Linked DNA regions of Beijerinckia sp. 28-YEA-48. The protein of the gene in region 1 binds, or shares a complex with, the protein of each later gene. Links are inferred from orthologs where the notes say so. Each region holds a gene or a part of one and is shown in the gene's direction. Other genes may lie near its edges.

What was found. Proteins that work in one complex are often made in the same cells at the same time.
Region 2: the proteins of BLW50_RS11780 (region 1) and sdhA are in contact, whole or in part, in a crystal structure (PDB 6C12), measured with the Escherichia coli proteins. The link is inferred for Beijerinckia sp. 28-YEA-48 from one-to-one orthologs.

The regions. Positions count from the first base shown.
Region 1 is NZ_FNSI01000001.1:2,494,098-2,502,086, reverse strand. The notes cover bases 2,407-5,343. They hold BLW50_RS11780 (succinate dehydrogenase assembly factor 2), read left to right. Parts: upstream 2,407-3,695; coding sequence 3,696-3,992; downstream 3,993-5,343. Other genes in these bases: mfd (transcription-repair coupling factor), read left to right, coding at 4,026-5,343; recG (ATP-dependent DNA helicase RecG), read right to left, coding at 2,407-3,487. In the rest of the region: BLW50_RS11795 (DUF502 domain-containing protein), read left to right, coding at 1-581; BLW50_RS11790 (isochorismatase family protein), read right to left, coding at 617-1,297; more of recG, read right to left, coding at 1,385-2,406; more of mfd, read left to right, coding at 5,344-7,568; BLW50_RS11770 (DsbA family oxidoreductase), read right to left, coding at 7,602-7,989. UniProt on the Escherichia coli protein: An FAD assembly protein, which accelerates covalent attachment of the cofactor into other proteins.
Region 2 is NZ_FNSI01000001.1:4,602,815-4,608,678, forward strand. Bases 2,458-5,345 are described here. They hold sdhA (succinate dehydrogenase flavoprotein subunit), read left to right. Parts: upstream 2,458-2,938; coding sequence 2,939-4,753; downstream 4,754-5,345. Other genes in these bases: sdhC (succinate dehydrogenase, cytochrome b556 subunit), read left to right, coding at 2,458-2,478; sdhD (succinate dehydrogenase, hydrophobic membrane anchor protein), read left to right, coding at 2,495-2,887; BLW50_RS21630 (succinate dehydrogenase iron-sulfur subunit), read left to right, coding at 4,770-5,345. In the rest of the region: argH (argininosuccinate lyase), read right to left, coding at 1-1,248; BLW50_RS21610 (thiol:disulfide interchange protein TlpA), read left to right, coding at 1,274-1,963; more of sdhC, read left to right, coding at 2,065-2,457; more of BLW50_RS21630, read left to right, coding at 5,346-5,549; BLW50_RS21635 (GNAT family N-acetyltransferase), read right to left, coding at 5,632-5,864. UniProt on the Escherichia coli protein: Two distinct, membrane-bound, FAD-containing enzymes are responsible for the catalysis of fumarate and succinate interconversion; the fumarate reductase is used in anaerobic growth, and the succinate dehydrogenase is used in aerobic growth.

The DNA.
Region 1 (7,989 bases):
TTCGGACGATCGATGGCTGGGTGAAGCCGCTGGTTCCGCAGTACTTCTGGCCCGACACTTACATGCCGGTAGAAATTCCCGGCGTCGGCGTCATCATGGCTTTCGTCGGCCTGACCCTGCTCGGGTTCCTCACAGCCAATCTCGCCGGCCGCACCCTGTTGCGCATGGGTGAATACATGCTCGACCGCATGCCGGTCGTGCGCGGCATCTACAAGAGCGTGAAACAGATTTTCGAAACGGTGTTCTCGCAGTCGGGCACCGGCTTTCGTAAAGTGGGTCTCGTGCAATATCCGGCTAAGGGCATGTGGTCGGTGGTGTTCATCTCGACGCCGCCATCGAGTTCGGTCGCCGATAAACTGCCGCCGGATGTCAATTATATCTCGGTCTTCCTGCCCTGTACGCCCAACCCCACCACCGGTTTCTATTTCTATCTGCCGGTGAGTGAAGTGATCGAAGTGTCGCTGAGCCCCGACGAGGCGGCGAAACTGATCATGTCCGCTGGTCTCATCCAGCCCGAAGGCCAGGCGAAACTGGCGGCCATGGCAGTCGAAGGCAAAACGCTGGAAGTAATGCCGGGCTAGAGCAAATTGCGTTTCGTTGGAAACGCAATTTTGTTCTAGGGGCGATCCATCGCGGCGAGAGCTTCCGGCCCAGTCATCACATCACCGAACTGTTGGATGATGGTTTCGAGCGTGGCGCGATGCTCGTCGTCGGAGAGGGTGGCGCAGCAGTCCGACAGCATGACCACCTTGAAGTCGAGCATCATCGCGTCGCGCGCCGTCGACTCGCAGCAGACATTGGTCTTGGTGCCGGCGATGAGCACAGTGTCGATGTCGAGATTGCGCAGGATCCGCTCCAGGTTGGAGGCGTTGGAGATCAGTGCGCTGTAGCGGTTCTTGAACACGGTGATGTCGTCGTTGGAGCGATCGAGATCACGCCAAACCTGCTGACGACCAGGCGACAGGCTTTCGATGGTTTTCTGGCGCACGCCGCCACCGACCACGTGATTGAAGAACAATTCCCAATCGCTGCGTTCGCCGAATTGCGAATTGGCATGCAGCACGAAGATCACTTTGCCGCCGCGCTCGCGCAGGCCTCGCGCCACCACATTGATCGGCGCGACGATGTCGCGTGATGCCGCGACTTCCGCCGGGCTGCCTGGCGCGCAGAACGTGTCCTGCATATCGATGACGATGAGCGCGGTGCGCTTCGCATCGAGCGTGTCGAACCAACGCAGACGGCCACGGCGCGCGACAACCCGGTCGATGATTTCCTGACGGATGGACACCTGATGCATCTGGCGTGAACCTTACTGTTTTGCGGCACTATCTCTGCCCTTGGAGAACCTAGGCTTTAGCATTCGCCAGGCGGGCACAGCAATGCGTCAACCCGCCTTCATCAGCCCGATGGCCTCGTCGCGTCCGAACAGATAGAGCAGGATCCGCAGCGCTTCACCGCGTGGCGAGGCCAGCTCCGGGTCCCGCGTGATGATCAGGCGGGCATCGTCGCGTGCCGCCTGCAATAGCTCGCCATGCACTTCCGGCTGCGCCAGACGGAAGCCGGGCATGCCCGATTGGCGTGTGCCCAGCACCTCGCCTTCACCGCGCAGTCGCAGGTCTTCCTCGGCGATCAAGAAACCATCCTCGGTCTGGCGCATGATCTCTATGCGCGCCTTGGCGGTTTCGCCGAGCGGCGTTTTGTAGAGCAGCAAGCAGGAGGATTTGGCGCTGCCGCGCCCGACACGGCCGCGCAGCTGATGCAATTGCGCCAGGCCGAAGCGCTCCGCATGCTCGATCACCATGATGCTGGCTTCCGGCACGTCAACGCCGACTTCCACCACCGTGGTCGAGACCAGAACCTGGGTTTCGCCACGCTGGAAGCGCGCCATGGCTTCGTCTTTTTCGCGTGGCTTCATCTTGCCGTGGATAAGCCCGGCGCGATCGCCGAACATTTGGTGCAGAGTTTCGTAGCGATCCTGCGCCGCCGCCACGTCGAGCAATTCGCTTTCCTCGACCAGCGGGCAGATCCAGTAGACGCGCTGGCCGTTCGCCAGCGCCCGCTCCAATCCATTCACCACGTCGTCGATGCGATCGAGCGGCAGGGCGCGGGTGTCGATGGGAGAGCGGCCGGCGGGCTTTTCCCGCAGGGTCGATGTGTCCATGTCGCCGAAATAGGTCAGCACCAGCGTGCGCGGGATCGGCGTCGCCGTCATCACCAGCATGTCGACAGCGTCGCCCTTGCGGCCGATGGCCAGGCGTTGATGCACACCAAAGCGGTGCTGTTCGTCGATGACGACCAAAGCCAGATCGCGGAACACCACATTCTCGCTGAACAGCGCATGGGTGCCGATGGCGATATCGATCTCGCCGGCTTCGAGTGCCTTCAAAGTGCGGTTGCGTTCGGAGGCTTTGTCGCGGCCGGTGAGAACACCGAGCCGCAGGCCGGCGGCCTCCGCCAGCGGCATCAGCCGTTCGTAATGCTGGCGGGCGAGGATTTCCGTCGGCGCCATCATCGCCGCCTGCCGGCCTGCCTCGACCACATGCGCCATGGAGAGCAGCGCGACCAGCGTCTTGCCGGCGCCGACATCGCCCTGCAGCAGCCGCAGCATGCCCTTGTCCGACGACAGGTCGGCGCGGATTTCCTCGACGCTGCGCTGTTGCGACGGCGTCAACGTGAACGGCAATGCCGCGATGATGCGCTCGGCAATACGGCCGTCGCCGACGCTGGCGCGTCCGCGTGTCTCGCGCATGCGCGAACGCACCAGGCCGAGCGCCACCTGGCTGGCGAGCAATTCGTCGTAAGCCAGGCGCATGCGCGCCGGTGAGGTCGGCTCGATCACCTGTGGATTTTGTGGGTAGTGGACGCTGCGCAGCGCCGTGTCGAAAGTGGAAAAGCCGCGCGCTTTCATCCAGGCTGGATCGTTCCATTCCGGCAGGGCTGGCAGCAGATTCAAGGCGCCTTCGACGGCGCGCTGCACATTGCGCTGGAACAGGCCTTCGGTCAGGCCATAGACCGGTTCGACCGGCGGCAGTTTGGCGAGGCCCGCCGCATCGAGCACCCGATCGGGATGGACCATCTGCAGATGCCCCTCCCACAATTCGAGCTTGCCCGACACCCAGCGCGTTTCGCCGAGCGGCAGCATCCGCTCGATCCATTGGTGATTGGCGAGAAAGAAGACGAGTTCGACATCGCCGGTGTCGTCTTCGACGATGACACGAAAGGGTGCTTTCGAATTTCGCCCGCCGGGCGGCCGATGTTCCGCCACCCGCACTTCGAGGGTGACGATGGTGCCGGGCTCCGCGTCGCGGATTTTCGGCCGCGCCCGCCGGTCGATCGTGCTGTTTGGCAGATGAAACAAGAGGTCGGCGATGCGTGCCTCGCCCTGGTCGTCAACCAGCAGGCGATCGAACAGTTTTCCTGTTTTTGGCCCGATGCCGCTCAGGGAACGGACGGGCGCGAACAGGGGATTGAGAAGGGCGGGGCGCATCCTCCGGGTGTAGCCGCGCTCTCCGGTGTCGACAAGTTGGCAGCAGTCTCGGGCCGCACAAGCAATTGGGCCTGACATCCCCGTCCCGAGGCTTTATATGACGGCTGCCGACCCGCGGTCCATTTTGGACCGGCGGGTGCCTTTGTTTGCCGAACCGCTTGTTTTGCAAACCGCTTCTTTTGCGAACTGCTTCTGTGATGGAGTGATCATGCCCGAAAGCCAGCGCAGCAGCGCCGATCTCGACCCGCGCCGTCGCCGGGTGCTCTACCGCTGCTGGCATCGCGGCATGCGCGAGGTCGACATTCTGCTGGGCAGCTTCGCCGACGCCCATATCGCCGGCCTTGAGGCGGCGGAGCTCGACGATATCGAAGCTCTGATGGAATGTCCCGATCGCGACATTTTCGCCTGGTTTGTCGGCGAACGCCCAGTGCCAGCCAATCTCGACACCGCCGTCTTCCGCAAGATCAAGCTCTTTCACACCCATGATCGGCCGATCCATTCGTGATCGCTGGTCCGCTCGCCGCTTATTGGAACTGATATGACTGTCGCCTCTACGATCGCGGGTTTGAACCGCGCCATTGCCGCGCTCGCTGGCGGCAAGTCCGTCACCCTCACCAGTGTTCCCGACGGCTTTGATGCTTTTGTCGCCGCGGATCTGGCGCGCGCTCTGTCGGCGACGGCGGGCGATACCGCAGCCGTTCTGGTGCATGTGGCGCGCGACGGTCAGCGCTCGCGCGCCTTCATGGAGGCTTTGGCCTTCGCCGCGCCCCAGGTCGAGGTGCTGGAGTTTCCGGCCTGGGATTGCCAGCCCTATGATCGCGTCTCGCCCAATGCCGCCACCGCCGCGCGGCGGATGACGGTTCTGTCGCGCCTGACCCGCACCCGTTCATCGGCTGAGCAGCCACGCATCATCTGCACTACGATCAACGCGCTCCTGCAGCGTGTCCCACCGCTGCGCTGGCTCGCCACGCAGAGCTTTTCCGCTGCACCGGGCAATGCGGTGCCGATGGATTCGCTGGTCAACTGGCTGGAGATCAACGGCTTCATGCGCTCGTCCACCGTGCGCGATACCGGCGAATATGCGGTGCGTGGTGGCATTCTCGACATGTGGCCGCCGGGGCAACCGCTGCCGGTGCGGCTCGACTTCTTCGGCGACACACTGGAATCGATCCGCGCCTTCGATGCGGAAAGCCAGCGCACCACCGGCCAGTTGCGGGCACTGGATCTGGTGCCGATGAGCGAGGTGCAGTTGACCTCGGACACGATGCGCGCCTTCCGCCAGGCCTATGTCGCGGCCTTCGGCGCGGCGACCCGTGGCGACACGCTCTATGAGGCGGTGAGCGAAGGCCGCCGCCATCCCGGCATCGAACATTGGATGCCGCTGTTTTATGGCGAGACGAGCACATTGTTCGACTATGTGCCGGACGCGCCGCTCATGCTCGATGCGCTGATCGAGGATGCTGCTGGCGAGCGCCTCGGCGAGATCAAGGATTATTACGACGCGCGCAAGGCGCAGCATGATCTCAATCCGCAGGAGTCGATCTACAAGCCACTGCGGCCCGACGCGCTCTATATGACGCCGGACGAGTGGCGCACGCGTCTGAGCAAGTCGGCGGTCGCCCATGTTTCTCCTTTCGCCAGTCCGGAAGGGGGCGCGGGCAATAACATCGATTGTGCTGGCCACACCGGCCGCAATTTCGCGCCCGAGCGCACCAATGAAGCCATCAATGTCTTCGAGGTCGCGGTCGCTCATATTCGCGAGCTGCAAGGGCAGGGCCGTCGCGTTATTGTCGCGGCCTGGTCGGACGGCTCGCGCGAGCGTCTCTCCGGCGTTCTTGCCGAACATGGCCTGAAGGCCACTGACGTCGTCGGCAATCTCGTTCAAGCCTTGGCGTTGCCGCGCGAACGCGTGGCCTTGGCCGTGATTGGTCTTGAGGCTGGTTTCGAGGCCGGCGACATCGCCGTTGTCGGCGAACAGGATGTTCTCGGCGACCGGCTCGTGCGCAACCGCCGCAGAACCAAGCGGGCGCAGGATTTCCTCACCGAGGTCGCGGCGCTGACGCCGGGCGATCTCGTCGTCCACGTCGATCACGGCATCGCGCGCTTCCATGGCCTCAAGGTGATCGAGGCGGTGGGCGTCCCGCATGATTGCCTCGAACTGCATTACGCTGGCGGCGATAAACTGTTCCTGCCTGTCGAGAACCTCGAATTGCTGTCGCGCTACGGCTCCGAGGGCACCGACGTTCAGCTCGACAAGCTCGGTGGCGCCGGTTGGCAGACGCGCAAGGCGCGGATGAAGAAGCGCATCCGCGAGATCGCGCACGAACTGATCCGCATTGCCGCCCAGCGTATGTTGCAAGAGGCGCCGAAGCTGGCGCCGCCGGAAGGCGTTTACGACGAATTCTGTGCCCGCTTTCCTTATGACGAGACCGAGGACCAGCAGAACACCATCGACGCGGTGCTGGAAGATTTGGCGCGCGGTCGGCCGATGGATCGCCTCGTCTGCGGCGACGTCGGTTTCGGCAAGACGGAAGTGGCGTTGCGCGCCGCCTTCACCGCGGCGATCAATGGCAAGCAGGTGGCGGTCGTCGTGCCGACAACCCTGCTGGCGCGCCAGCATTATCGCAACTTCAGCCAGCGCTTTGCTGGTCTACCGGTCAAAGTGGCGCAATTGTCGCGCATGGTCTCTACCGCCGATCAGCGCGTGGCCAAGCAGGGGCTTGCCGACGGCACGGTGGAAATCGTCGTCGGCACCCATGCGGTGCTCGGCAAGACTGTGTCGTTCAGCGATCTCGGCCTCGTCATCGTCGATGAGGAGCAGCATTTCGGCGTCAACCATAAGGAACGGTTGAAGACGATGCGTGCCGAGGTGCATGTGCTGACCCTCTCGGCAACGCCGATCCCTCGTACTCTGCAGCTGGCGCTGACGGGCGTGCGCGAACTCTCCATCATCGCCTCGCCGCCGGTCGATCGTCTGGCGGTGCGCACTTTCGTCACGCCGTTCGACGAATTGATCGTGCGCGAGGCGCTGCTGCGCGAACGTTATCGCGGCGGTCAGTCCTTCTATGTCTGCCCGCGCATCGAAGACTTGGACGAGGCGGCCGCCTTCCTGCGCCAGCATGTGCCGGAAGCTAAATTCGTCATCGCCCACGGTCAGATGGCGGCGACCGATCTGGAAGAGCGGATGTCGGCTTTCTACGACGGCAAATACGACATCCTGGTTTCGACGGCGATCGTTGAATCCGGGCTGGATATTCCCACAGCCAATACGCTCATCGTCCACCGCGCCGACATGTTCGGCCTGGGCCAGCTCTATCAGCTGCGTGGCCGTGTCGGCCGCTCGAAAACCCGCGCCTATGCGCTGTTCACCGTGCCGGCCCGCCGCACCATGACCGTGCAGGCGGAGCGGCGACTGAAAGTGCTGCAATCGCTCGACACACTCGGCGCCGGTTTCCAGCTCGCCAGCCACGATCTCGACATTCGCGGTGCCGGCAATCTGCTTGGCGACGAACAGTCGGGTCATATCAAGGAAGTCGGCTACGAACTCTATCAGCAGATGCTGGAAGAAGCGGTCGTCGCGCTCAAGGCCGGCATCGAAGCGCCGGTCGAGGAAGCCTGGTCGCCGACCATCAGCATGGGCACGCCGGTCACGATCCCGGAACATTACATCGCCGATCTCACCCTGCGCCTTGGCATCTATCGCCGTCTGACCGGGCTCGAGACCGAAGAGGAAATCGAGACCTTCGCGGCCGAGATGATCGATCGCTTCGGTCCGCTGCCGGAAGAGGTCGAGCAGCTGATGAAGCTGATTTCGATCAAGACCCTATGCCGACGCGCTCATGTCGAGAAGGTCGACGCCGGCCCGAAGGGCGTTATCATCGCCTTCCGCGACAATTCCTTCTCCAATCCGCAAGGATTGGTGCGCTATGTCGCGGAGCAGGGGTCGGAGGCGAAAGTGCGGCCCGACATGCGCATCGTCTTCATGCGCGATTTCGACAATGCCAGCGAGCGGCTTGAGGGCACGCGGCTCATCATGCGCACCCTCGTGGCGATCGCGGAAAAGGGCAAAAAGGCAGCGTAGGAGCAAGCGGCGGAACGTCCGCCGCTTGGTACTCTATTCGACGGCTGGCTCTTCCACCGCCTGGCGCATGGCCGACAGCAGCACGTCGGCGGGCTGCGCGCCGGAAACAGCGAGCCGGCCGTTGAAGATGAAGAACGGTACGCCGGTGACACCGATGCGCTGGGCGGCATCGATCTCGCCTTGCACTTCCGCTTCGTCGGCATTGCCGGCCAAGAGGCGTTTTACCACCTCGCGGTCGAGACCGTGCTTGGCTGCGATATCGGCGAGAACTTCGGGATCGCCGATGTCCTTGCCCTCAACGAAATAGAGCCGAAACAATTCCTCATCGACGGCATCCTGGGTGCCGGCGGTCTGGGCCCAATGCAGCAGGCGATGCGCATCGAGCGTGTTGGGCGAGCGCTCGATCTTGTCGAAGGCGAAG
Region 2 (5,864 bases), 2.1 Mb from region 1 along the record:
CTCGACGCTCTGCATCTCGGCGAGCGACAGCGCTTCCAGGCCGACGCTCCGGTCCGAAGCCAGTTTCACCAGCGAGCCGGTGACGTGATGGGCGTCGCGGAACGGCATTTTCAGGGTGCGGACCAGCCAGTCGGCGAGATCGGTGGCGGTCGCATAGCCGGCGCCTGCGGCTGCCTTCATCCGTTCGGTATCTGGCGTCATATCGCGCACCATGCCGGCCATGGCCGCCACACACAGCGACAGGGTTTGGAGGGCGTCGAACGTGCCTTCCTTGTCCTCCTGCATGTCCTTGGAATAGGCCAAGGGCAGGCCTTTCATAACGATCAGAAGGGCATTGAGACCGCCGATGACCCGGCCGGTCTTGCCGCGCACCAGTTCCGCCGCATCGGGATTGCGCTTCTGCGGCATGATCGAGGAGCCGGTGGTGAATTTGTCGGACAGGCGGACGAAGCCGAACTGCGGCGTGGTCCACAGAACGAATTCCTCGGCTAGGCGCGACAGATGCACGGCGCAGATCGAGGCCACCGACAGGGTTTCGAGCACGAAATCGCGGTCGGAGACGCTGTCGAGCGAATTGGCGGTGGGGCGGTCGAAGCCGAGCGCTGCCGCTGTCGCCTGACGGTCGATCGGAAACGAGGTGCCGGCCAAAGCGGCGGCGCCGAGTGGGCATTCGTTGAGCCGGTCGCGGGCATCGGACAATCGGCCGCGGTCGCGCGCCAGCATCTCCACATAGGCCAAGAGATGGTGACCGAAGGTGACCGGCTGGGCCGATTGCAAATGGGTGAAGCCGGGCATGACGGCGTCTGCATACTGTCCGGCGCGGGCAACGAGGGCTCTCTGCAAGTCCTTGATTTGGCCGTCGATCTGGTTGATGGCGTCGCGCACCCAGAGGCGGAAGTCGAGCGCCACTTGGTCGTTGCGCGAGCGCGCCGTGTGCAGCCGGCCGGCGGTCGGGCCGATTAATTTGGCCAGCCGCGACTCGATGTTCATATGAATGTCCTCGAGTTCGCGCGAGAACGTGAACGTGCCTGCCTCGATTTCGGCTTTCACCTGGTCTAGACCGGCCGAAATCGCCTGGGCGTCGGCCTCCGTGAGGATGCCGGTCTTGGCCAACATGGAAACATGCGCCTTCGAGCCCGCGATATCCTGCGCGGCGAACCGGTAGTCGAAACCGATCGAAGCGTTGATTTCTTCCATGATGGCGTCGGGGCCGGTTTCGAACCGGCCGCCCCACATCTTGTTGCTCATTTTGCGCCCTTTGGAACGAAACTCGATGGCTGACGAAGCGGAAAAGAAAATTTCAGGCGGTGCGGCGGGCAAACCCGGCGTACCCCGTGGCACGCTCGTGCTGGCGGGGGTGGCCGCCGTCGCGATCGCGGCTGTCGTATACGGGATCATCGCCGTCGGCGGCAAGGAAACGGCGACCGGAAATTGCGCGGTGACCGAGGCTGGCCTGGCGCCCCTGCGCGCCGCTGCCACCGGCGATGTCGCCGGGCTGACCGTCAACAAGCTGGTGAAACCCGCCACCGAGATCAGTTTCGACGGTGCCGACGGGCAGCGCAAGACCCTGGCCGACTTCAAGGGCAAGACCGTTCTTCTCAATTTATGGGCGACCTGGTGCCTGCCGTGCCGGGCGGAAATGCCGGCGCTCGACCAGTTGCAGGCGAAGCTCGGCGGCGCCAATTTCGAAGTGGTGGCGGTGAATATCGACACCGCGCGGCTTGAAAAGCGGCAGGCGTTCCTCGACGAAGCGGGGGTTAAGTCCTTGGCTTTCTACGCCGATCCGAAGGCCGGTGTGTTCCAGACCCTGCGTCAGGCGGGCAAGGTGGTCGGACTGCCGACGACCCTGCTGATCGATTCGCGTGGCTGCGAATTGGGGGTCATGTCTGGTCCCGCCGAATGGGCTTCGGAGGACGCGCTGCGCCTGATCCGGGCCGCAACGGCTCTAAAACCGGCAACATAGCTGATTTTGCGCCGTGAAATGTCGGGCTTAAGGTTCGGATTGCGCGGTGCACACTCTTCGATTAGTGAAGCCCCGACGAATTCAGAGCGAAGGGGCCCACCATGGCCGAACCGAATCCGAACCCGCTGGCCGCAGAATCGCGCCGTCCACTGTCACCGCATTTGCAGGTTTACCGCCTGACACTGACGATGATGATGTCGGGTATCCACCGCATCACCGGCATGGGCCTATATCTCGGGACCCTGCTGCTCGCCTGGTGGCTGATCGCCGCGGCGACTGACGCGACCTCCTTCGAAACCGTGTCGTGGATCCTGTCGTCGATCATCGGCCGCTTGATCCTGCTCGGTTTCACCTGGGCGCTGTTCACTCACATGATGGGTGGCATCCGCCACTTCATCTGGGACATGGGCAAAGGCATGGAGCATCCGGAGCGCGAATATCTCGCGCATATGACGGTCTGGGGCGGTCTCGCGCTGACCCTCATCGTCTGGATCATCGCCTACGCTGTTCGCTGAGATCGGGAACGCCGCCATGACAAACACGCCCAATTCCATTCGCACGCCGATGGGCAAGGTCCGTTATCTGGGCTCTGCCAAGTCGGGCACGCGCCACATGCTGCACACGCGGCTGACGGCGATCGCGATGGTGCCGCTGTCGATCGCCTTTGTGTGGATCGTGCTGTCGCTGGTTGGCAAGGACTACGCCACGGTGCGCGCCTCGCTCGGCAACCCGCTCGTCTCGATCACACTGCTGTTGTTCCTGCTCGCCGGCATCTACCACATGATGCTGGGCATGCAGGTCATCATCGAGGATTATGTGTATGGCGAGCACACCAAGTTCTGGTCGCTGACCGCCAACACCTGTTTCGCCATCGCCGTTGGCTTTGCCTGCGCCTATGCGGTGCTGCGGCTGAGTTTCGTTTAAGCACTTTCGTCTGCGCGACTGGCGCCACTAGACACGAAAAAGGGTAAACCCATGGCCACTTCTTCCGCCGCCAACGGTAGCGCCTATCCGATTACCGATCACACCTTCGACGTGGTGATCATCGGTGCTGGCGGCGCCGGTCTGCGCGCTACGGTCGGCTGTTCCCAGGCGGGCCTGCGCACGGCCTGTATCTCGAAAGTGTTCCCGACCCGCTCGCACACGGTAGCGGCGCAGGGCGGCATTTCCGCTTCGCTCGGCAATATGGGCCCGGACGACTGGCGCTGGCATATGTACGACACGGTCAAGGGCTCCGACTGGCTCGGCGACCAGGACAGCATCGAATATCTGGTGCGCAACGCGCCGGCCGCCGTCTACGAGCTGGAACATTGGGGCGTGCCGTTCTCGCGTACCGAGGAAGGCAAGATCTACCAGCGTCCGTTCGGCGGCATGACCACCGACTTCGGCAAGGGCATCGCGCAGCGCACCTGCGCCGCCGCTGACCGCACCGGCCACGCCATCCTGCACACGCTCTATGGCCAGGCGCTGCGCAACAACACCGAATTCTTCATCGAATATTTCGCCATCGACCTGATCATGGATCAGGAAGGCCGTTGCCGTGGCGTCGTCTGCATCAAGATGGATGACGGCACGATCCATCGCTTCCGCGCCAATCTGGTCATCCTCGCCACCGGCGGTTATGGCCGCGCTTATTTCTCGGCGACGTCGGCGCACACCTGCACCGGAGATGGCAACGCCATGGCGCTTCGCGCGGGTTTGCCTCTCGAAGATATGGAATTTGTCCAATTCCACCCTACGGGCATCTACGGTTCAGGCTGTCTGATCACCGAAGGCGCGCGTGGCGAAGGCGGCTATGTGACCAATTCGGAAGGCGAGCGCTTCATGGAGCGCTATGCCCCGTCGGCCAAGGATCTGGCTTCGCGCGACGTGGTTTCGCGCGCTATGACCATCGAAATCCGTGAGGGACGTGGCGTCGGCAAGAAGAAGGATCACATCTTCCTGCATCTCGACCACCTCGATCCGAAGGTTCTGCACGAGCGTCTGCCCGGCATTTCGGAAAGCGCCCGCATCTTCGCCGGCGTCGATGTGACCAAGGAGCCGATCCCGGTCATTCCGACCGTCCACTACAACATGGGCGGCATTCCGACGAACTATCATGGCGAAGTGCTGACCAAGAAGAACGGCGATCCGGACTTCGTCATCCCCGGCCTGATGGCGCTGGGCGAAGCGGCCTGCGTGTCGGTGCATGGCGCCAATCGCCTCGGCTCCAACTCGCTGATCGATCTGGTCGTGTTCGGCCGCGCCGCTGGTCTGCGCGCCGCCGAGCTGATCAAGCCCGGTGAGAAGCAAGCCGAACTGCCGAAGGGCTCGGCCGATCTGGCGCTGTCGCGGCTCGACAAGTTCCGCTGGGCTAAGGGCGGTACGCCGACGGCGGAGCTGCGCAACAAGATGCAGACGACGATGCAATCGAACTGCGCGGTGTTCCGCACTGGTGAAGTGCTCGAGGAAGGCTCGAAGCTCATTCACGATGTGTGGTCGGGCATCCAGGACATCGGCGTCACCGATCGCTCGCTGGTGTGGAATTCCGATCTCATTGAGACCCTGGAATTCGACAATCTCATCATCCAGGCGGTGGTGACGATGGATTCGGCGGTGCAGCGCAAGGAAAGCCGCGGCGCTCATGCGCGCGAGGATTATCCGAACCGCGACGACAAGGAGTGGATGAAGCACACCTTGGCGTGGGCCGATGACGAAAAGCAGCAGGTGGCGATCGATTCACGTCCCGTGCACACTTACACGATGTCGAACGACATCAGCTATATCGAGCCCAAGGCTCGCGTTTACTGAGCCGGAGAATTCCGCAATGGTCGAATTCGCACTTCCGAAGAACTCGCGGCCGACAAAGGGCAAGACCTGGCCGAAGCCGGCTGGCGCCAAGAACGTGCGCGAGTTCCGTGTCTATCGTTGGAACCCGGACGACGGGCAGAACCCGCGCATCGACACCTATCATGTCGATATGGACGATTGCGGGCCGATGGTGCTCGACGCCATCATCTGGATCAAGAACAAGGTTGATCCGACGCTGACCTTCCGCCGCTCTTGTCGCGAAGGCATCTGCGGGTCCTGCGCCATGAACATCGACGGCGCCAATACGCTCGCCTGCACCAAGGACATGAGCACGATCAAGGGCGCGGTGGCGATCTATCCGCTGCCGCACATGCCGGTGGTGAAGGATCTCGTTCCCGATCTGACGCGCTTCTACGCCCAGCACGCCTCGATCGAGCCGTGGCTGAAGACGGTGACGCCGCAGCCGGAGAAGGAATGGCGGCAGTCGCATGAGGATCGCGTCAAGCTAGACGGTCTTTACGAGTGCATTCTGTGCGCCTGCTGCTCGACCTCGTGCCCGAGCTATTGGTGGAATGGCGATCGTTATCTCGGCCCCGCCGTTCTGCTGCAGGCCTATCGCTGGCTGATCGATTCGCGCGACGAAGCGACCGGCGAGCGCCTTGACAATCTCGAGGATCCGTTCCGTCTCTATCGTTGCCACACGATCATGAACTGCGCCAAGACCTGCCCGAAGGGCCTGAACCCGGCGAAGGCGATTGCCGAGATCAAGAACATGATGGTGGCGCGGCAAATCTGAGCCTCCGCGCAGGCTGATAAAACAAAAGAGCCCGGTTCTGATCGCAGAACCGGGCTCTCTTCGTTTTGGAATGTTGAACGCGTCAGTCGGCCGGCTTGTCCTTCAGCCAAGTGCGCTTCTGCAGATCGACCATGGCGATGGCGAAGCTGGCGCTGTCTTCCACCATTTCCTGCCAGACCGAGGCTGGCGAGGCCGCCACCGGCTTGAAGGCGGCGTCGACCTGGTCGATGTCGTGCTGCAGGACGGCGGCGAACTTGCGGGCGATGCGCTGCATGGGCGTGTTGTGCGGCAGGCAGCTCATGTAGAGCTCGCCGG